Regions from separate parts of the Streptomyces achromogenes genome, predicted to be linked through region 2. Evidence: riboswitches for the same ligand, from Rfam matches in the RefSeq annotation. Region 2 holds a riboswitch; each other region holds the start of a gene.
The links. A riboswitch is a leader RNA that binds a small molecule or an ion and turns the genes downstream of it on or off. The one in region 2 is predicted to bind cyclic di-AMP.
Positions count from the first base shown of each region.

Region 1: it holds a riboswitch for cyclic di-AMP, as region 2 does, so the genes downstream of both, QF032_RS18860 (M23 family metallopeptidase) here and QF032_RS33990 (M23 family metallopeptidase) in region 2, are expected to answer to the same signal.
Region 3: it holds a riboswitch for cyclic di-AMP, as region 2 does, so the genes downstream of both, QF032_RS16570 (LysM peptidoglycan-binding domain-containing protein) here and QF032_RS33990 (M23 family metallopeptidase) in region 2, are expected to answer to the same signal.
Region 4: it holds a riboswitch for cyclic di-AMP, as region 2 does, so the genes downstream of both, QF032_RS28975 (M23 family metallopeptidase) here and QF032_RS33990 (M23 family metallopeptidase) in region 2, are expected to answer to the same signal.

Region 1 is NZ_JAUSYH010000001.1:4,229,083-4,234,472, reverse strand. Features, by position in the region: gene QF032_RS18870 (dihydrofolate reductase family protein) at 1-532, shown strand, start outside; tRNA gene QF032_RS18865 (tRNA-Met) at 628-701, shown strand; cyclic di-AMP (ydaO/yuaA leader) riboswitch at 1,017-1,183, shown strand; gene QF032_RS18860 (M23 family metallopeptidase) at 1,193-2,227, shown strand; gene QF032_RS18855 (aldo/keto reductase) at 2,388-3,332, shown strand; gene QF032_RS18850 (PrsW family intramembrane metalloprotease) at 3,502-5,046, opposite strand; gene trmB (tRNA (guanosine(46)-N7)-methyltransferase TrmB) at 5,102-5,390, opposite strand, start outside.
Region 2 is NZ_JAUSYH010000001.1:7,595,897-7,601,286, forward strand. Features, by position in the region: gene QF032_RS33970 (helix-turn-helix domain-containing protein) at 1-26, shown strand, start outside; gene QF032_RS33975 (DUF6126 family protein) at 23-145, shown strand; gene QF032_RS33980 (tyrosine-protein phosphatase) at 154-951, opposite strand; gene QF032_RS33985 (alpha-galactosidase) at 1,175-3,250, shown strand; cyclic di-AMP (ydaO/yuaA leader) riboswitch at 3,555-3,712, shown strand; gene QF032_RS33990 (M23 family metallopeptidase) at 3,717-4,688, shown strand; gene QF032_RS33995 (DUF6250 domain-containing protein) at 5,069-5,390, shown strand, end outside.
Region 3 is NZ_JAUSYH010000001.1:3,708,169-3,713,558, forward strand. Features, by position in the region: gene QF032_RS16555 (DUF501 domain-containing protein) at 1-233, opposite strand, end outside; gene QF032_RS16560 (FtsB family cell division protein) at 264-740, opposite strand; gene eno (phosphopyruvate hydratase) at 880-2,175, opposite strand; gene QF032_RS16570 (LysM peptidoglycan-binding domain-containing protein) at 2,511-3,209, opposite strand; cyclic di-AMP (ydaO/yuaA leader) riboswitch at 3,213-3,395, opposite strand; gene QF032_RS16575 (LysM peptidoglycan-binding domain-containing protein) at 3,601-4,659, opposite strand; gene QF032_RS16580 (cytochrome P450 family protein) at 4,877-5,390, opposite strand, start outside.
Region 4 is NZ_JAUSYH010000001.1:6,456,886-6,462,275, reverse strand. Features, by position in the region: gene QF032_RS28990 (bifunctional acetate--CoA ligase family protein/GNAT family N-acetyltransferase) at 1-184, opposite strand, end outside; gene QF032_RS28985 (HPr family phosphocarrier protein) at 363-644, shown strand; gene QF032_RS28980 (GntR family transcriptional regulator) at 769-1,464, opposite strand; gene QF032_RS28975 (M23 family metallopeptidase) at 1,652-2,410, opposite strand; cyclic di-AMP (ydaO/yuaA leader) riboswitch at 2,425-2,591, opposite strand; gene QF032_RS28970 (M16 family metallopeptidase) at 2,807-4,195, opposite strand; gene QF032_RS28965 (M16 family metallopeptidase) at 4,192-5,390, opposite strand, start outside.

The DNA of each region.
Region 1 (5,390 bases), 3.4 Mb from region 2:
GCTGCGGCTGGTGGAGACGCGGCGCATCGAGGACGTCGTCCTGCACCGCTACGAGCCCACCGCCCCCGGCGCCGGACCGCTCGCCGCCGCGGCCGACCGGCACTGGCTGGCCCTCGCCTGCGAGCTGGCCGCCCAGTGCCCGCCCTCGGACACGGCGTTCAGCGTCGGCGCGGTCGTCGTGGCCGCCGACGGGACGGAACTGGCCCGCGGGCACTCCCGCGAGGCCGGCGACCCGGTCGTGCACGCCGAGGAGGCGGCGCTCGCCAAGCTCGACCCCGCCGACCCCCGGCTGGCCGCCGCCACCGTCTACAGCAGCCTCGAGCCCTGCGCCCGCCGCTCCTCCCGTCCCGCGCCGTGCGCCCGGCTCATCCTGGACGCCGGCGTGCGCCGGGTCGTCACGGCGTGGCGCGAGCCGGACACCTTCGTGACGGCGGCGGACGGGACCGGCCTGCTGGCCGCCGCGGGCGTCGACGTCCTCGTGCTGCCGGAGTACGAGGAGCGGGCGAAGGCCCCAAACCGGCACCTGGTGTGAGGCCGCGGCCGGGGCCCGGGCCGGGGTCGTGGCGGGGGCGCGACAAAGCCTGGTGCTGGGCGTCCCCCGGATGACGTACACTGGAGTCACAACGACGCGGGGTGGAGCAGCTCGGTAGCTCGCTGGGCTCATAACCCAGAGGTCGCAGGTTCAAATCCTGTCCCCGCTACTGAAGGCCGAGGGCCGGAATCCGAAAGGGTTCCGGCCCTCGGTGCGTTCGCCCCCGGTGGCGCGCCCCACCCCTTCGTGACGCTTCGTGACCGTGTGGACGCCCTGTGCGCCGGGTCTGGGCCGCCGTGTCTACGCGTGTGACGGGTGAGGCACCCTGAACGAGGGTCAACTCGCCCGTTTTTCACCGCTGCTGGCCAGAAAGTCCAGGCCAGAAATGTTGTTGATCAAGCAGAACGGCTTGGAAACGCACCCCCGGGTCTATTAACGTTCGATAACACAGCGCGGCCGTCCCAGCCGGCACAAGAGCCGGCTCCGTGCGCACGCGCCGAATCCCGCAAGGGAACCGGGGAACCACCACCTTGGGGTGAATCACGCGGAAGCCTCCGTGAACTCGCAGAGTCCACGGCCGGTATACGCGCGTAGGAGACCTTCCGACTCCGAACCCGTCAGCTAACCCGGTAGGCGACGGAAGGAAAGGAGTGCGCCCGCGTGGCGTCCAACCCGCCTGCCCCCGAGGCCCCGTACGCGCCGGCCCAGCCCTCCACCGAGACCTTCGGCTACGGCGGTTACCGCACCGACGAGGGCCCCTGGGAGGAGTGGAATCCCACCGCGGAGTCCATTCGCCCGGTACGCGGCAAGCACCGCGTCGCCAAGCAGCGCGGCGGCGGATTCGCCCGCAGCTCCACCGTTCTCGGCGTCGGCGTCATCGCCGCCGTCAGCGCGGGCGGGATGGCCAGCGCCAACACCGGCAAGGCCCCGGTCTCCATCTCCATGCCGGACCTGCCGGGCGTGGGCTCGCTGATCTCCGAGGACGAGCCCGCCCCGGAAGCCGCGCCCGCCCTGGCGAGCTTCGGCTCCGAGGCCGCCGTCGACACCGACACCGACGCAGACCAGAGCGTCGCCGACGCCGGCGAGGCCCTGCGCAGCCGGATCATGGCCCAGGCCGAGTCGCAGAAGACCCAGGTCGAGGTCAAGGCCGCCGCCGCGGCTGCCAAGGCGAAGGCCGACGCCGTCGTCAAGGCGGAGAAGGAGGCGGAGGCCAAGGCCGCCGCCGCGAAGAAGAAGGCCGCCGAGGAAGCCGCCGCCAAGGTCGAGGCCGCGCGCCTGGCCGAGCTGGCCAAGCAGTACACGCTGCCGACCTCCTCGTACACCATCACCTCGACGTTCGGCCAGGCCGGCTCCCTGTGGTCCTCCGGCTACCACACCGGACTCGACTTCGCCGCGCCCACCGGCACGCTCATCAAGGCCGTCCACACCGGCACCATCACCGAGGCGGGCTGGGCCGGCGCCTACGGCTACCGCACCATCCTCACCCTGGACGACGGCACCGAAATCTGGTTCTGCCACCAGTCGTCGATCAGCGTCAGCGTCGGCCAGAAGGTCGCCACCGGTGACGTGATCGGCCGCGTGGGCGCCACCGGCAACGTCACAGGGGCGCACCTCCACCTCGAGGTCCACGCGAACGGCAGCGCCGACGGCATCGACCCGGCGGCCTGGCTGCGCAGCAAGGGCCTCAACCCCTGAGCCGTCCCTCGAGGAGGCCTGAGCCGTCCCTCGAGGAGCTCTGAGGACCATCGAGCAACGGCAGCCCTGACGGCCACCCCCGACGTCAGGGCTGCCGCTTGTTCACACGTTCTTCGTGTCCGCGCGGAATGGCGTGCCCGCCGCGCCCGTTGGTCGAAGCATGACTTCTCTGCGCACCCTCGGCTCCTCCGACCTCGAGGTCTTCCCGCTCGCCCTCGGCGGCAACGTCTTCGGCTGGACCGCGGACGAGGCCGCCTCCTTCGCGGTCCTCGACGCCTACACCGCCGCCGGCGGCAACTTCGTCGACACCGCCGACTCCTACTCCGCGTGGGTCGAGGGCAACAGCGGCGGCGAGTCCGAGACCGTCATCGGCAGGTGGCTGAAGGCCCGCGGCAACCGCGACGACGTCGTGATCGCCACCAAGGTCAGCCAGCACCCCGACTTCCCCGGTCTGTCCGCCGACAACATCAAGGCCGCCGCCGACGCCTCCCTGCGCCGCCTCGGCACCGACCACATCGACCTCTACTACACGCACTTCGACAAGACCGAGGTGCCCGTCGAGGAGATCGTCGGCGCGCTCGACGAGCTGGTGCAGGCGGGCAAGGTGCGGCACATCGCCGCCTCCAACATCTCGCCCGAACGCCTCCAGGAGTCCCTGGAGTTCTCCGACCGTGAAGGCCTCGCCCGGTACGTCGCCCTCCAGCCGCACTACAACCTGGTGTCCCGCGACACCTACGAGGGCGGCCTCCAGGACCTCGCCGCCCGCTTCGGCCTCGCCGCCGTCCCGTACTTCGCGCTGGCCTCCGGCTTCCTCACCGGCAAGTACCGGCCCGGCACGACGGTCGAGAGCGCCCGCGCCGGCGGCGCCGCCAAGCACCTCGACACGGCGCGGGGCCGCAGCGTCCTCGCCGCGCTGGACGAGATCGCCCGCGCCCACGACGCCCAGGTCGCCACGGTCGCCCTCGCGTGGCTCGCCGCGCAGCCGACGGTGGCCGCTCCGATCGCCTCCGCCCGCACGGTCGAGCAGCTCCCGGCCCTGCTGGCGGTGGCCGACCTGGAACTGACGGAGGCGGAGGTCACCCGCCTGACCCAGGCGTCGGCGTGACCTGACCGACGTGGCCGGGCCGGCGGCGTGACCTACCGACGTGGCCGGGCCGGCGGCCTGACCTGGCGACGCGTCCGGGCTTTCGCCCTGACCGTCTCGATGCGTCCGGGCCGTCGGCCTGACCGGCTCGACGCATGCGGCCTTGCGGCCCGCGTGGTGCGCCGCCCGGTTACTGGTGGGGGTCGGCCGAGGGGTGGGGGCCGGGCGGATATCCGTATCCGGGCAGGTGGCCGGGCTCGTACGCGTACGCGTACCCGTACCCGTACCCGGGCGTGTGGCCGTTCCTGTGGCCGTGTCCGGGGGCGTGCGGCCGGCCGCCGTATGTCGGGCTCGGGCCGTAGGCCGGGCTCAAGCCGTACGCCGGCCCCTGCCCGTATCCCTGGCCCGGGCCGTACGCCTGACCCTGGGGGCCGTACGTCTGGCCCTGGCCGTACCCGTACGCCCCGTACGCCGGCCAGGGGGGCGGGGGCATCCGGACCGGAGGGGCCGTCATGCGGGCCGCGTGGTCCAGGGCGGGGCGGGCGACGTCCTTCCGCCGCCACAGCTCGTTCAGCAACTCGCCTTCGCGGACCAGGAAATCGGCGCCGGCCCGCCCCTGCCGGCCGCGGTGGCGCAGGAAGGCGAGGGATGTCGCGTACGCCTCGTACTGCGCCACCACACGGGCCGCGGGCCTGCCGAGGTGACGCCCGGCGTGCACCCGGGCCAGCCGCCGGGCCCGCATCGAGCCGAGCGCGAACGGCTCGGCCGGGGTGATCCAGCCGGCGGCCGCGTAGGCGGGCAGTTCCTCGCGCACCGTGCGCAACTCGCGCTGGCGCGTCCACACCACCAGCCAGGTCAGCAGCCCGAACGCGGGCACCATGATCGCCGCGTACACCGCGAGGAACCCGAGCTCGCCGAACGACGAGGAGCCGTTCCACAGGGCGTGCATGCCCATCGCGAGGAGCAACCCGGACAGCGGAAGCAGCACGCGCCGCGTGTGCTGACGCTCCCCGGAGAGCGCGGCGACGCCGAAGCCGATGCCGGTCAGGACGGTGAACAGGGGGTGCGCGAACGGCGACATGACGACGCGCACGAAGAAGGTCGCGGCGGTGACGGAGGCGATGCCGCTGTCGCCCGTGAGCTGGTCGGTGCCGAAGGCGGTGCCGAGGTAGAGGATGTTCTCGGTGAAGGCGAAGCCGGTGGCGGTGATGCCGGCTATGACCACGCCGTCGACGATCCCGGTGAAGTCCCGCCTGCGGAAGAGGAAGACGAGCAGGACGGCCGCGGCCTTGGCGGACTCCTCGACGACCGGCGCTATGACGGTCGCGCCCAGGGTGTCCGCGCCGGACGGGTCCGCGGTCGCGGTGGCTATCCATCTGGTCGCGAAACTGTTGGCGATGATGGCTATGAGCGCCGCCGCGCACGCGCCCCAGGCGAAGGCGAAGAGCAGGTTGCGCCACGGGCCGGGTTCGACCCGGTCGAGCCACCCGAAGGCGGCGACGAGCAGCGGCACGGGCAGCACGGCGAGCCCCAGCCCCACGAGGAGACCCTCGGTGCCGGTCTGTTCGCGGACCAGGGCGAGGATGACCAGCCCGGACAGGGCGAGCAGGGTGATCAGTGCGCCGTACCGGACCCACCTGTGCTGCCACCAGTGAGCGTGCCGGAGCACACCGCCCTCGGGCCCGCCGCCGGGGTGCGGCGGCTGGGGCGGACTGGGCGGGAACGGGGAACTGATGGCCACGGCATCGACCCTAACGAGGGAGAGGACTGTGGTGGAGGGAATTGTTCGGTCAGTGATCCCCGGGCTGGACGCGATGCTGTACGCGCCGGAACAGCAGATCGTTCACCACGTGACCCTTGTCCAGCCCCTGGCCCTCGAAACGGGTCAGCGGCCGGAAGCCGGGCCGGGGCGCGAAGCCGCCGTCGGCCCGGGTGTTCTCGAATTCGGGGTGCGCGGTCAGCACCTCGAGCATCTGCTCCGCGTACGGCTCCCAGTCGGTCGCGCAGTGCACGAGCGCGCCCGGCTTCAGCCGTGTCGCGGCCAGGTCGAGGAACTCCGGCTGGATCAGCCGCCGCTTG
Region 2 (5,390 bases):
CGTCGGAGACCGGAGTGACGTCATGAGCGACATCGAGGAGAAGTTCCCCCGCACCCTGTGGATCCGGCTGATCATCTACATCGCCGTCGGACATCTCTTCGCGGGGTTCCTCTGGCTGCTGTTCGAGGTGGGCGCCAAGCAGTAGCGCGGCCGTCAGTCCAGGAGCCGCTCGCGCAGTCGGGCGCGGGTCTCGGGGGAGAGGCCGAGGCCCCGTTCCAGATAGGCGTCGACGCCGCCCCAGGTCTGCTCCACGGTCTCGAAGGCCGCCTCGAGATACTCCGCGCGGGCGTCGAAGAGCGGGCCGAGCAGTTCCATGACCTCGGGGGAGTAGGCGGCGGCCGAGGTGGCGCTGCGGCGCACCTTGTAGCGGCGGTGCTTGGCGTTGGACTCCAGGTAGTCGCCGAGGATCGCCTCGCGCTCCACGCCCACGGCGAGCAGCGTCACCGCGACGGACAGGCCCGCGCGGTCCTTGCCCGCCGCGCAGTGCATCAGCGCCGGCACGCTGTCCTCGGCGAGCGCGTGCAGCACCTGTGAGTGCTCCGCCGTGCGCTCCGTGACGATCCTGCGGTAGGAGGCGATCATCCGGCCGGCCGCCTTGCCGTCGCCGAGGATGCCGCGCAGCTGGTCGATCTCGCCGTCCCGCACCATCTTCCAGAACTCGGCGCCGTCCGCCGGGTCCGACAGGGGCAGGTTCACGTTGCGCACGCCCGGCAGTTCGACGTCCGGGCCCTCCAGCTTCTGGTCCGCGGTGTTGCGGAAGTCGAAGACGGTGTGCAGGCCCAGGCCGGCGAGGAACGCCGCGTCCTCGTCGGTCGCGTGCGCGAGGTGGCCGCTGCGGAACAGCACGCCGTGGCGCACGCGCCGGCCGTCGACGGTCGGCAGACCCCCCACGTCCCGGAAGTTGCGCACGCCGGCCAGCTCGGGCTCGGTCGACGGGATCTGCTGCGTCACGGGGGCTCCCTCCCAGTCGGTCCGCGTCGGCGCGGCTCGTGGTGGCCGACAGGACCTCCTCGACCATACGACACGGGTCGTCGGGGCAACGCGTCGTCCGCAGGCCGGCCGGTCGGGCGTCCGCCCAGGTGGGGCGTCGTCCGCCGGAAGTTGCCGGACGGGCCGACCGCGTCCGATGATGTTGACGCTTGATCGCACCTGTTCGTATCAGTGGGGGTTTTTGATGCCCGAGATCGCCGACGCCGGCCGCACCTGGGTCCTGTCCGGGCCCACGAGCAGTTATGCCCTCCACCTGACCGAGGCCCACGAGCTGGTCCATCTGCACTGGGGCCCGCGCATCGCGCTCGCCGACGCCGAGGCGCTGGCCGCGCTTCCCTGGTCGGAGCGGGGCGCGTCCTTCGAGTCCCCGCTCGACGGCCGCGAGGAGTACCCGGTCGAGGGCGGCCCCCGGTTCGTCCGGCCCGCCCTCTCGGTGCGCACCGACGAACGCCGCGGCACCGAATGGACCTTCGAGGCGCACGAGCGGGACGGCGACGAACTGCGGCTGCGCTTCCGGGACGCCGGCCTCGCCGTCACCCTGCACTACCGGATGCGCGGCGACGTCGTCGAGCGGTGGACGACCCTGCGCAACGAGGGCGAGCAGCCGCTGGAGCTGCTCCGCGCGGACTCGGCCACCTGGACCCTGCCCGAACGGGACGACTGGCGGCTGTCGCAGCTGCACGGCCGCTGGGCCGCCGAGTCGCGGCTCGCGCGCACCCCGCTCGGCCACGGCGAGACGGTCATCGGCAGCCGCCGCGGCCACACCGGCCACCAGCACCTGCCCTGGGTCGCCCTCGACACCGACGCCACCGAGGAGCGCGGCGAGGTCTACGGCTGCGCCCTCGGCTGGTCGGGCTCCTGGCGGATCGCCGTCGCCCGGCTCCCCGACGCGCGTGTGCAGATCACCGGCGGCGCCGGGTACGACGACTCGGGCCTGCTGCGTCTGACGGCGGGCGAGTCCTTCGCCACGCCGGTCTTCGCCGGCCTGTGGAGCGACGCCGGCTTCGGCGGGGCGAGCCGCGCCTGGCACGCCTACCAGCGGGCGCATGTGGTCCCGGACGCCGAGCGGGACCGGCCGGTGCTGTTCAACTCCTGGGAGGCCACCTACTTCGACATCTCCGAGGAGCAGCAGGCGACCCTCGCCCGGCGCGCCGCGGCGATCGGCGTCGAGCTCTTCGTGGTGGACGACGGCTGGTTCGGGGCCCGCACCGGCGACCATGCCGGGCTCGGTGACTGGCAGCCCAACCCGGACCGCTTCCCGAACGGGCTGAAGCCCCTCGCCGACTACGTGCGCGCCCTCGGCATGCAGTTCGGCATCTGGGTCGAGCCCGAGATGGTCAACCCGGACAGCGACCTCTACCGGGCGCACCCGGACTGGGTGCAGTTTCAACCCGGACGAAAGCGGACGGAGTTCCGCAATCAGCTCATGCTGAACCTCGCGCGTGAAGACGTCCAGGAGTACCTCTGGGAACAGCTCGACGGGCTGCTGTCCAGCGCACCGATCGACTACGTCAAGTGGGACTTCAACCGCTGCTTCACGGACGCCGGCTGGCCGGACGACCCCTATCCGCAACGCCTGTGGGTCGACCACGTACGGGCCCTGTACGGCCTCCTGGACCGGCTGCGGGCGGCCCACCCGGGCGTCGCCTTCGAGTCCTGCTCGGGCGGCGGCGGGCGCGTCGACCTGGGAATCATGAGCCGCACCGACCAGGTGTGGACCTCCGACAACACCGACCCGCTGGACCGGCTCGACATCCAGCACGGCTTCAGTCAGATCCACCCCGCACGGGTCATGGCCGCGTGGGTCACCGACAGCCCCAACACGCAGCTCAACGGGCGGGTCAGCTCGCTGCGCTTCCGGTTCGTCAGCGCGATGGCCGGGGTGCTCGGCGTCGGCGGGGACCTCGCCGAGTGGAGCGAGGAGGAGCTCGCCGAGGCGCGCCGGTGGGTGGACTGCTACAAAGACATCCGCACCCTCGTGCAGCAGGGCGACCTGTATCGGCTGCGTCCGCCGGCGGGCGGCCTGAGCGCCGTCCAGTACGTGCTCGGCGACGAGACGGTCGTCCTCGCCTGGCTCCCGGCCCAGCGGTTCGGCGAGCCCGTTCCGGCGCTGCGGCTGCGCGGACTCGACCCGACGGCGTCGTACGAATGCCGTGAAACAGGTGAAATCCACCGAGGTGCGGTACTCCTGCATCACGGGATGCGCACCGGACTGCGGGGCGACCTCGATGCGACGGTTATCCGACTGCGTCGTATCTGAGGGTTCTGTCCGAATTGGAATCTTCGTTCCAACTCGCCCTGGAATAGGAAAAGGTGGAGAAGCGTCACGTGAGCAGCGTCATATCCGTGACCGTACGTCGCCCGTCATGCTCACGTAATTCATGCGGATTTCCGGGGCGCTTGACCCGATAGGGCCTTTTGGGCTCACGGAGCGTGACCGGGAATTCCCGCGGCGGATCAAGACAAACGCCATCACCGTGCAACCTCTGCTTGTTCCTGTGCGTCTTGGTCGCTTACGTTCCACACCAATCCGGACGGACGCCTAATCCTGCCGCCGCCCGGAATCCGCACACTCACCCGTGCACGGCAGGAGCGGGGGACCCACAGGCATCACCGCCTGTTCCGGTCCCGGAACAGGCTCGGGGTAAAGCCGCGTCCCGACGTGGCCGGACATCTCCAGTCCGCACCCGACAGCTCACCTCGCAGGCGCCGGAGAGGAATTCGTCATGCCCGCGAAGGGTAAGCACCGCCGTCCCAAGGCCCAGCGTTTCACCCGTTCCATAGCCGCCGCCGGAACCGGCGGGGCCGCGCTCGCCCTTCCGCTCATGGCCGCCTCCGGCGCTCACGCGGCCACTCCGGAGTCCGCGTCCCAGGCGGTCTCCCAGACCGTCGCGCAGACGGTTTCGCACAAGTCCGCGCAGGCCGCTCCGGTGACCCGGAAGACCGCCGCCACGACCTACACCGTGCGCTCCGGCGACTACCTCTCGAAGATCGCGACCGAGCAGCACGTCAGCGGCGGCTGGCACAGGCTGTACCGGGACAACCGTGAGGCCGTCGGCGCCGACCCCTCGCTGATCCACCCCGGCCTCAAGCTGTCGATCGGCGGGAAGGCCGCGACCGGCGCCGCCAAGTCGTCCGGCCCGTCCGCCGGTTCGTCCTCGGCGGACTCTTCCTCGAAGTCCTCGAAGTCCTCGAAGTCCTCGAAGGCGTCGAAGGCGTCGAAGTCGTCGGAGTCGTCGTCCTCCGGGTCCTCCGCGAAGGCGGCCACCCAGGCCGTCGAGAGCGCGGCCGGGTTCACCCTGCCCGTGTCCGGCGCCACCGTCGGCACCCCGTACCACCAGTCGGGCAGCATGTGGTCCAGCGGCTACCACACCGGCGTCGACTTCGTCGTCCCGACCGGCACCTCGCTGAAGGCCGTCGCCGAGGGCACCGTCGTCTCCGCGGGATGGGGCGGCGCCTACGGCAACCAGGTCGTCATCAAGCTGAACGACGGCTACTACGCCCAGTACGCCCACCTGTCCCAGCTCTCCGTCTCGGCCGGCCAGACCGTCGGCGCGGGCCAGCAGGTCGGGCTCTCCGGCGCGACGGGCAACGTGACCGGACCGCACCTGCACTTCGAGATCCGCACCACGCCGGACTACGGCTCGGACGTCGACCCGATCGCCTACCTCCGCTCCCACGGCGTCTCCGTCGGCTGACCCCCTCCGACGACCCCGCGCCTGACACGCAGCCGAAGGCCGGTCCCGATCGCACGATCCGGGGCCGGCCTTCGGCGTGTCCGGTGTGGGTGCGCCGCGGACCCCGCGGACCCCGCGGACCCCGCGGACTCCAAGGGCCCCGCGGACCCCCGCTGACTCCGCCGACTCCGCTCGTTCATGATCGTTCGATTGCGGTCGTGTGGCGTGTCCGGTCGCACCGTCGACAGGCGACGCCGATACGGACACAGTGGTCCGGTCAGACGGCAAGCGCTTTCGGCGTCGGCCTCGGACCCGAGGGGACGCCGACCGGGCGTCGGCGCGGGGTCCGCCGCGCACGGAGGCCGCCCGCCGCCCCGGTCCCACCGAAGGAGCCGCATCCCGTGACGACGACGCGCAGAGCATTCGGCACACTCGCCGCCTCCGCCGCCCTGGCCGCCCTCGCCCCATCGACGACGGCGAGCGCCGCACCCCGCCGCCGTCGGCTGATCGCCCACGACGACTTCCGGCACGGCCTCGGCCGATGGGCCGTCGAGCGGGAGCGGGGCGGTACGGTCACCGCCTCCTGCGGAAGCCTCGAGATCGACGTGCCCGCCGGCGCGACCGTCTGGTTCACGCGGCGGCTCGACGGGCCGTACGTCCTCGAGTACGTCGCCACGCCCGTCTCCGCCGGCGGGCCCAACGACCGCGTCTCCGATCTCAACA
Region 3 (5,390 bases), 3.9 Mb from region 2:
TCCAGCGTGCCGATCGCCGAGTTGGCCTTCGGGCACGTCAGGTAGTACAGCGTCGGGAAGGGGGTGCCGTCGGGCAGGCGCGGGGCCGTCTCGACGACGTCCGGATGACCGCACGGGCAGCGGTGCGCGATCGCGCGCAGGCCGCGCGGCGGGCGTCCGAGCTGCTGCTTGAAGGCCTCGACGTCCGCGTCGGTGGGCTCGGTGCGCGGAGTGGTCGGCGGGGGCGTCTGCATGCCTGTCTTTCCATCGGTGAAGTCGGTCGGTCAGCGGTCGGAGGCGTCGGACTTGTCGACCCCGTCCCAGACGTTGGAGTACCAGGGGCGGTCGGCCGCCCCGAGGTCGGCGCGCGAGCGCCTGACGGCGTCCGGGTCGACGACGATGTAGCCGGTCTCCCCCGGCAGCACGTAGTGCAGCCGCAGCCGGATCTGCTGCTCGGCGTACGCGTCGTCCTGCCAGCGCGCCTTGAGGTCGCGCAGCTGCTCGACGCGCTCGCCGGCCTGCTGCTTCTCGCGCTCCAGGTCGGCGATCTCGGCGCGCTGGGAGACGTACTGGCGCATCGGGTAGGCCAGGGCCACGATCAGCGTGCACAGCACGAGCGCCAGCAGGGCGGCTCGGCCGGTGAGGCGGGAGCGGCGGGCCTGGCGTTTGGTCTGCGAACGGTAGACGCGGGCCGCGGTCTGCTCGCCGAGCAGCTTGATCCTGGTCGCGGTGGAGAAACGGTCCCGGTCCTTCACGGCCATGTGCTGCGCCTCCCGTCTCCCACGTGCGTACGTCCCCGCACACGGTACGGGACCGAGTACGGGGACGTTCGTGCGACTGGCTAGGCCTTACCCCGGGTGGGGTCAGCCGTTGCCGCGCTCAGTGATTCGCGAGCCGAGCTCAGTGGTTCGCGGAGCGGAACCGCGGGAAGGCGGAGCGGCCCGCGTACACCGCGGCGTCGTCGAGGATCTCCTCGATGCGCAGCAGCTGGTTGTACTTGGCGACGCGGTCCGAGCGGGCCGGGGCGCCGGTCTTGATCTGACCGCAGTTCACCGCGACGGCGAGGTCGGCGATGGTGACGTCCTCGGTCTCGCCGGAGCGGTGGGACATCATGCACTTGAAGCCGTTGCGCTGGGCCATCTCGACGGCGTCCAGGGTCTCGGTCAGCGAGCCGATCTGGTTGACCTTGACGAGCAGGGCGTTGGCGGAGCCCTCCTCGATGCCGCGGGCCAGGCGCTCCGGGTTGGTGACGAAGAGGTCGTCTCCGACGATCTGGACCTTGTCGCCCAGCTTGTCGGTGATGACCTTCCAGCCGGCCCAGTCGTCCTCGTACAGCGGGTCCTCGATGGAGACGAGCGGGTACGCGGAGACGAGCTCCTCGTAGTACTCGGTCATCTCGGCGGCCGAGCGGGACTTGCCCTCGAACTCGTACTTGCCGTCCTTGTAGAACTCGGACGCGGCGACGTCGAGCGCGAGCGCGATCTGCTCGCCGGGGACGTAACCGGCCTGCTGGATGGCCTCGATGATGAGGTCGAGCGCGGCGCGGTTGGACTCCAGGTTCGGGGCGAAGCCGCCCTCGTCGCCGAGGCCGGTGGACAGGCCCTTGGTCTTCAGCACCTTCTTGAGGGTGTGGTAGACCTCGGCGCCCCAGCGCAGGGCCTCGGAGAAGGACTCCGCGCCGATCGGGGCGATCATGAACTCCTGGATGTCCACGTTGGAGTCGGCGTGCGAGCCGCCGTTCAGGATGTTCATCATCGGAACGGGCAGCAGGTGCGCGTTCGGGCCGCCCAGGTAGCGGAACAGCGGCAGGTCGCTGGCCTCGGAGGCGGCGTGCGCCACGGCGAGCGAGACGCCGAGGATCGCGTTGGCGCCGAGCGAGCCCTTGTTGTCGGTGGCGTCCAGGTCGAACATGGCCTGGTCGATCAGGCGCTGCTCGGTGGCGTCGTAGCCGACGAGCTCCGGGCCGATCTGCTCGATGACGGCGAGGACGGCCTTCTCGACGCCCTTGCCCTGGTAGCGGTTCGGGTCACCGTCGCGCAGCTCGATGGCCTCGAAGGCGCCCGTGGAGGCGCCGGACGGAACGGCGGCACGACCCGTGCTGCCGTCGTCGAGGCCGACCTCGACCTCGACCGTGGGGTTGCCTCGGGAGTCCAGGATTTCCCGGGCTACGACGACGTCGATGGACGGCACGAGCATCTCCTTCATGGGATGTGACGCTGAAAGTGCGCGGCGCGTGGCCTTGCGCCTAGAGCCTAACCGTCTCCGGAGCGTCGGCCACCGACCGACCGTCCCGTGGACGGACTGACCGTACACATTGTTCCTTCCCGGAACAAAGCGGCGGCGGGAAGCGGCCGGAAAGACCCGGAAATCCACTGCGCGAACCGGGAGGGCGCAAGAGAAAACCCCGTCCCGGTGCGTACGGGGGAACACGCACCGGAACGGGGGGCTGTGGGGACGGGGGGACCGTCACGAGGTCCTCGGGGCGCCGGCCTTCACCAGGAGGGCACCGTGGCCGCGTCGGCGGCCGGCCGTCACTTCAGGTGCAGCTGCTGACCCGGGTAGATGAGGTCGGCGTCCTGGACGATGTCCTTGTTCAGCTGGAACAGCTTCTGCCAGCCGCCCTCGACCTTGTGCTTCTCGGCGATGGAGCTGAGGGTGTCGCCCTTGACGACCTTGTACTCGCCGTCGCCCTTCTTGACCTTCTTGCCGGTCGGGGTGGTGACCGTCTTGGACTTCTTGGCGGCCGCCGGACGGTCGGTGGAGCGGGAGCTGCTCTTCTGCTCGGTCGAGCGGGAGCTGCTGCCGCTGTCCGACGAGCCGGAAGAGCTGTTGTTCGAGGCGCCGGCGCCGTCGTAGGAGGCGCCGGACAGGCCCTTGCCGCAGACCGGCCAGGCGCCCTTGCCCTGGCCCGCGAGGACCTTCTCGCCGATGGCTATCTGCTGGGCCTTGGAGGCCTGGTTGGCCTGCGAGGCGTACTGCGTGCCGCCGTACGCGGCCCAGGTGGAGGACGAGAACTGCAGGCCGCCGTAGTAGCCGTTGCCGGTATTGATGGACCAGTTGCCGCCGGACTCGCACTGGGCGACCGTGTCCCACTCGGAGGCGGTGGCGGCGGAGGCGTTGCCGGCCGCCATCAGCGGGGCGGCGATGGCGACGCCGGTGACACCGGCCAGAGCGGCGGCGCGGGTGGCCTTGGACGGACGGCGGTGCTTGCCCTTACCGGAAAACAGCATGGTGGATCCCCTCACCGACGCCTGCGAGGTGAGCTGTCGGGTTCGGGCCGTGTGAGTTGCCCGGCCACTCCTCCGCCGGAGCTTGCGCTCCGTGGGAGGGGTGACTTCACCCCGAGCCGCTCCGGCGATTTCCCGGTGCGGCACTTACCTTGGGTCCCCCGCTCCTGCCTACGGCGCTTGACGCGACGACTGTTCCCGGGCTGCCGCTGGCAGGATTCGGCGTTGCGACGGCCGGGGCTCGGGTTGCCGAGCGGTCACGACCGTAGACACGCGATCCGCGGAATTTCAAAGACGATCAGGGCTTCTGAGACTCATCCCACACTTTCACCAAATCGGACATTCGGCGCGAAGTGTGACGTGAACTCCCGCTGTTTTTCTTGGGCTTTGCGCCCTATTGGACGCCTGTGTCGAGGGTCTGACCGGGGGCGATGTCGCTCGGGTCGGCGCCGATGAGGTCCTTGTTCTCGGCATAGAGGGCACGCCATCCGCCATGGAGACCAAGGGAGTCGGCGATGGAGGCGAGGGAGTCGCCCTCCTGGACGACGTAGGTGGCCGCGGCATGCCGGCCCGCGGAGGCGGTGGACGCACCGCCCGCCTCGGTGTCGGCGCCCTTGGCCGCCGGCTCGTCGGCCGTGGCACCGCGATGACGGCCGGACCCGAGAGAGCCGGTGTCGACGAGGTTCCAGGAACCCACTTCCTGGCCCGACTTGTCCGAGTCGTCCGCTTCCGGGGTTCCCGTGGGCGAGCCGTCGGCCGCCCGCGGGTCACCCTGACGACCGGCGCCGCCGGAGTCGCCCGTGACGGCAGAGGGAGACGAAGGCGACGAAGGCGACGAAGGCGAAGCTGAGGGTGAACTCGTGGAATCACCGGATGAGTCGGATGATCCGGATGAGTCAGACGAACCGGCCGAACCGGTCGAACCGCTGGAGTCGGTCGAGCCGTTGCCCGAACCCGAGGAGCTCGACGACCCCGAGGAACCCGACAAGCCTCTGGACAGGTCGGACAAACCCGAGGAGCCGGACGATCCTGACGAATCGCCCGCCACGCCGGTGTCCACGGTCAGCGCGCCGTTCTCCTTGGTGAGCCCGGAGGTCAGCCCGCAGGTGCCCCACGCGCCGATGCCTTTGGCCGCGAGCACCTTCTGCGCCACGGCGATCTGCTGGTTGCGGCTGGCCAGGTCGGGGCTCGCCGCGTAGTCGAGCCCGCCGTAGGCCTTCCAGTCCTGCAGGGTCAGGCTCAGGCCGCCGGACTCGCCGTCACCGCCGTCGCCGGCACTCCACGAGCCCCCGGTCTCGCACTGCGCCACCTTGTCCCACACCGTGCCGTCCGCGGCGCTCGCGCCGGAGGCGGCGAACAGCGGGATGGCGATGGCGGAGCCGGTCACCCCGGCCGCGACGAGCAGCGCGGGGGCCTGGCGGGGGCGACGGTGACGACCGTTCCCGGAGAGCATGCGAGGGCCTTTCTCTGGACAGCAGTGCCGGCGCGGGCGAGTGAGCTGACGCGTCGCGCTGACGAGTGAACGTATCGGCAGACGATCACTTGTCACAAGTTAATGCCGCGCAGATCACGTGAAGATCACAGACTTGAGGATCGGTCACCTTTACTCCCTCTCATGGTCACAATCCGGCTGACGTCCCGTCAGGCCCGCACCGGTCGCGACACGGCCGTCAGGCGCCGGAGCCGGCGGCGGACGCGGGGGTGAACTCGACCGGCAGCGTGCGCAGGCCGCGCATGATGAGGCCGCCGCGCCACCTCAACTCGGCCGGTTCCACGGCCAGTCGGAGGTCGGGGAGCCGGGTGAGCAGGGTGGCCAGCGCGGTCTGGCCCTCCAGCCGGGCCAGCGGGGCGCCCAGACAGTAGTGGATGCCGTGGCCGTAGCCGAGGTGCTGGTTGTCACGGCGGGAGAGGTCGAGGGTGTCGGGATCGGTGAAGCGGGCCGGATCGCGGTCGGCGGCGGCCAGCACGACGAGGACGGGATCGCCGGGTGCGATGTCCTGGCCGCCGATGCCGACCGGCTCGGTCGCGAACCGCCAGGTGGCGAGTTCGACGGGACCGTCGTAGCGGAGCAGTTCCTCGACGCCGGTGGCGAGCAGGACGCGGTCGCCGCCGTCCTCGGTGAGGGAGCGCTGCAGGGCCTCGCGCTGGGCGGGATGGGTCAGGAGGGCGTACATACCGTTCCCG
Region 4 (5,390 bases), 1.1 Mb from region 2:
GGCGCGGGTAGGGCGCGAAGAAGCGGTAGTACTTCGACTCGTCCGAGACCTGCTCGTAGAAGCTGACGAGGCGCTCGGCGTCGTCGGCGGTGATGGGACGGACGCGTGCGGTGCCGCCGTCGCGCAGCACCACGTCGGCCTCCCAGTGGGCGGGGTATTCGTGCCGGTCCGACGCGCTCTGCATGGGGCCCACACTACGGCTCGCTTCCGACGGCAGCGCGAGGCAGTCTGGAGGGCGCACGTCGGGTCGAGGCCGCGATCCGACGGCCACATGGTGACGGGACACCCAGGGACCGTCCCTCACACGCTTCACGTGTGGAACACTGGTCTAGACAACCTGAGACACCGAAGGGCAGCATCACATGGCTGAGCGCCGCGTCAACGTCGGCTGGGCCGAGGGCCTCCACGCCCGCCCCGCTTCCATCTTCGTCCGGGCCGCCACGGCCGCAGGCATCCCCGTGACGATCGCCAAGGCCGACGGCAACCCCGTCAACGCGGCCTCCATGCTGGCCGTTCTCGGCCTGGGCGCCCAGGGCGGCGAGGAGATCGTCCTCGCCTCCGAAGCCGAGGGCGCGGACGCCGCGCTCGACCGGCTGGCGAAGCTGGTCGCCGAGGGTCTCGAGGAACTCCCCGAGACCGTCTGAACACCGCCGCATTATGCGGCGAAGGGCTCGTCCGAATTACCGGGCGAGCCCTTCGCATTTCCCGTCCACGGGCAGCATGAGTAATCCCCCGTGAATTACTCCTTCTTTGTATACGGCTCCCGTGTTAATGCCGCAGACCGGTCATGTTTACGGGAGGTTGCGAAGTCCTCACACGGTCGGCGCGCTCCGGCCCCTTGGAAAAGCGCAACCGGTGCGCGAGCGTCGCGCGCTCGGTGTGCAGTGCCGTGACCGCCCGCGCGCGCTCCCCGTCGCCGCGCGTCACCGCGTCGACGATGGCGCCGTGCTCCGCCCAGGACGCCACGGGATCGGCCGGCGCCTCCACCGCGTACATCCAGGCGATCTTGTGCCGGAGCTGGGTGAGCATCGACGCGAGGGCGGGGCTCGCGGAGGCCTGGGCGAGCGTCTCGTGGAACCAGCCCCCCAGGGAGCGCAGATCATCGCTGTTGCCCCTCCTGGCCCGCTCCTGGCCCAGCCGTACGAGGCCGCGCAGCACCTTCAGATGGGCCTCCGTGCGCCGCTGGGCGGCCCGGGAGGCGCCGAGCGGCTCCAGCAGCAGCCGCATCTCCAGCAGGTCCGCGGCCTCCTGCTCGGTGGGCTCCGCCACGCACGCGCCCGCGTGCCGCCGGGTGACGACGAAGCCCTCGGCCTCCAGCGTCCGCAGCGCCTCGCGGACGGGGACACGCGAGACGCCGTAGCGACGGGCGAGGAGTTCCTCGGTGAGGCGGCTGCCGCGTTCGTAGACACCCGCGACGATGTCGTCCCGGATGGCCGTGCACACCGAGTGCGCCGGAATTCGCATGACGGACCTCCGCCTTGATCCCCGTAAAACGTCGACGGTTGACGTGTGTTCCGTGACTCTATTGCAATGGGCGGGAATTTCCGACGGGGAGCCGGAATCCAGGGATATTTTTTGGACAGCAGGGCCCCGAAAACGGCGAAAGCCCCGGCCGAGAGGCCGGGGCCGAACGATCTGTCGCCGTCCGTCGTCAGACGTTGACGCCGTGCTTGCGGAGATAGGCGACCGGGTCGATGTCCGAGCCGTACTCGGGGGTCGTGCGGGCCTCGAAGTGCAGATGCGGGCCCGTGACGTTGCCGGTGTCGCCGGACAGGGCGATGCGCTGTCCGGGGGTGACCGTCTGGCCCACCGACACCTCGATGGACGACAGGTGGGCGTACTGCGTGTACGTCCCGTCGTGCATCTTGATCACGATCTGGTTGCCGTAGGCGTCGCCCCAGCCGGCCTCGACCACGGTGCCGGAGCCGACCGCGTGCACGGTGGTGCCACGGGCCGCGTGGAAGTCGACGCCGGTGTGGCTCCCGGAGGACCACAGCGAGCTGCTGGCCTGGTAACCGGTGGAGACGTAGGAGGCGGTGATCGGCAGCACGAAGGTGTTGAGGCGCTTGCGCTCGGCCTCACGGGCGGCACGCACGCGTGCCTCGCGCTCCTCCACGGCCTTCTTCGCGGCGGCCTTGCGGGCGGCCTCCTCGAAGGCGGCCTTCTTCTGCGCGGCGACCTGCTCGTCGACCTGGTCGGCGACAGACTCGGCGATGGACTCGCCGGCGGTGACGACGGGGATCAGACCGGTCTGCTCGGGGGTGGGCTGCTCGGCCGCGAGGGCCGGGGTGGAGGCGACGGTGGCCATCACACCGGTGGTGGTGAGCGCCGCCACGCCGACCGCGCGAGCGGTGGAGCGCTGCATCCGGCTGGGCCGGCGGTGCTTCCCGGTGGCGCAGGTGAACGCCATGAAGTCAGGGGTGTCCTTTCCTTCCCTCTCGCCTACCGGGTTAGCTGACGGGTTCGGAGCAGGAAGGTCTCCTACGGACCCCCTCGCGTACACGCGGGCGTCCGATTCACCCCAGGGACTTCACATGTGGGTCCCCGGCTCCCCTGGCTCGCGCCGTACGGGGACTCGGCGATGACTGTCCGGTGCCGCGGCTGCGGCGCAGTGCCTGACGGACAGCCCGGATGAAGCTAAGCGGCGAGGGGATCAATCCTCAAACGGATCACGGTTTTTGTAGCGCATCCCACACGGCAGACAGGCAACCTCCGCCTCAATTCGGACAAACAGAAGCCCTGGTGACGCTCGGTCGACCAGGGCCCTGCGCGTGCGTGCCGTTGCCGTTGCCGCGGCGGTCGGCGGCTACTCGGCGGTCACGACCTTCACCTCGCCGATGCCGAGGGCCTCGACCGGCTCCTTGATCTGGGCCGCGTCGCCCACCAGGACCGTCACGAGACGGTCGACCGGGAAGGCGTTCACGGCCGCCGCGGTGGCCTCCACCGTGCCGGTCGCGGCGAGCTGCTGGTACAGCGTCGCCTGGTAGTCGTCGGGCAGGTGCTGCTCGACCTGGTCGGCCAGCGTGCTCGCGACGGCCGCCGCGGTCTCGAACTTCAGCGGCGCCACCCCGACCAGGTTCTGCACGGCGACGTCGCGTTCGGCGTCGGTCAGTCCCTCGGCGGCGAGGGTGCGCAGCACCTTCCACAGGTCGTCCAGCGCGGGACCGGTGTTCGGGGTGTCGATGGACCCGCTGATGGCGAGCATCGCGGCGCCCGAGCCGTCCGGCGCGGACCGCAGGACCTGCCCGAAGGCGCGGACTCCGTAGGTGTAGCCCTTCTCCTCACGCAGGACGCGGTCCAGACGGGAGGTGAGGGTGCCGCCGAGGCAGTAGGTGCCGAGCACCTGGGCGGGCCACACACGGTCGTGCCGGTCGGCGCCGATCCGGCCGATCAGCAGCTGCGTCTGGACGGCGCCCGGGCGGTCCACGATGACGACCCGACCGGTGTCGTCGGCGGTCACCGGCGGTACCGGCCGCGGTTCGGCGGCGGAGCCCGTCCAGGTGCCCAGGGTGTCGCCCAGGAGTGCGTCCAGGTCGACGCCGGTGAGGTCGCCGACGACCACGGCGGTGGCCGTCGCGGGGCGGACGTGCTTGTCGTAGAAGGCCCGGACGGCCGCGGAGTCGATCTTCTCGACCGTCTCGGCGGTGCCCTGCCGCGGACGCGACATACGGGCGGTGGCCGGGAACAGCTCCTTGGACAGCTCCTTGGCGGCGCGCCGGGAGGGGTTGGCCAGCTCGTGCGGGATCTCGTCCAGGCGATTGCGCACGAGGCGCTCGACCTCGCTGTCGGCGAACGCGGGCGCCCTGAGGGCGTCCGCGAGCAGACCGAGGCCCTTGGCCAGGCGCGAAGCCGGGATCTCGAGGCTGATACGGACGCCGGGGTGGTCGGCGTGCGCGTCCAGGGTGGCGCCGCAGCGCTCCAGTTCGGCGGCGAACTCCTCGGCGGAGTGCTTGTCGGTGCCCTCCGTGAAAGCGCGCGCCATGATCGTGGCGAGGCCGTCGAGGCCGGCCGGTTCGGCGTCCAGCGGTGCGTCGAGCAGGATCTCGACGGCGACGACCTGCTGGCCGGGGCGGTGGCAGTGCAGCACCGTCAGGCCGTTGGCCAGGGCGGTGCGCTCGGGCGCCGGGAACGCCCACGGCTTGGCCTCGCCCGCCAGGGGCTGGGGGTGGAAGTCCATCGTGGCGAGCTCGGTCACCGGGCCGCCTCCTCGTTCTCGTCCTGGTCGGCGGGGGCTTCGGGGGCGGTCGGCTCGTAGACGAGCACCGCGCGGTTGTCGGGACGCAGGCGGGCCTCGGCGATCTCCCGCACCTCCTCGGCCGTCACGTCCAGCACCCGCTGGACCGCGGTCAGGGCGAGCTGCGGGTCGCCGAACAGGACGGCGAACCGGCACAGTTCGTCGGCGCGGCCGGCGACCGTGCCGAGGCGGTCGAGCCACTCGCGCTCCAACTGGGCCTGGGCGCGTTCCATTTCCTCGGCCGTGGGGCCCTCCGCGGCGAACCGGGCGAGCTCCTCGTCGATGGCCTCCTCGATGACGGGCACCTCGACGTCGCCGGACGTCTTCACGTCCAGCCAGCCCAGGGAGGGCGCCCCGGCGAGCCGCAGCAGGCCGAAGCCGGCCGCCACAGCCGTACGGTCGCGGCGCACGAGCCGGTTGTAGAGGCGGGAGGACTCGCCGCCGCCGAGGACGGTCAGCGCCAGGTCGACGGCGTCGCACGCGCGCGTGCCGTCCTCGGGCAGGCGATAGGCGGCCATCAGGGCGCGGGCCGGCACCTCCTCCTCGACGACCTCCCGCAGCTGTTCGCCGATGACGTCGGGCAGGGAGCCGTCACGCGGCGCGGGCTTGCCGTCGTGCCCGGCGATGGAGCCGAAGTACTTCTCGATCCAGGCGAGCGTCTGCTCCGGGTCGATGTCGCCGACCACGGACAGGACGGCGTTGTTGGGCGCGTAGTACGTGCGGAAGAACGCACGCGCGTCCTCCAGCGTCGCCGCGTCCAGGTCGGCCATCGAGCCGATCGGCGTGTGGTGGTAGGGGTGGCCGTCGGGGTAGGCGAGAGCGGTGAGCTTCTCGAAGGCGGTGCCGTAGGGAACGTTGTCGTAACGCTGGCGGCGCTCGTTCTTGACGACGTCGCGCTGGTTCTCCATCGACTCGTCGTCGAGCGCGGTGAGCAGGGATCCCATGCGGTCCGCCTCCAGCCAGAGGGCGAGCTCCAGCTGGTGGGCGGGCATGGTCTCGAAGTAGTTGGTGCGCTCGAAACTGGTGGTGCCGTTCAGCGAACCGCCCGCACCCTGGACGAGCTCGAAGTGGCCGTTGCCCTTGACCTGGCCGGACCCCTGGAACATCAGGTGCTCGAAAAGGTGAGCAAGGCCGGTGCGGCCCTTGACTTCATGGC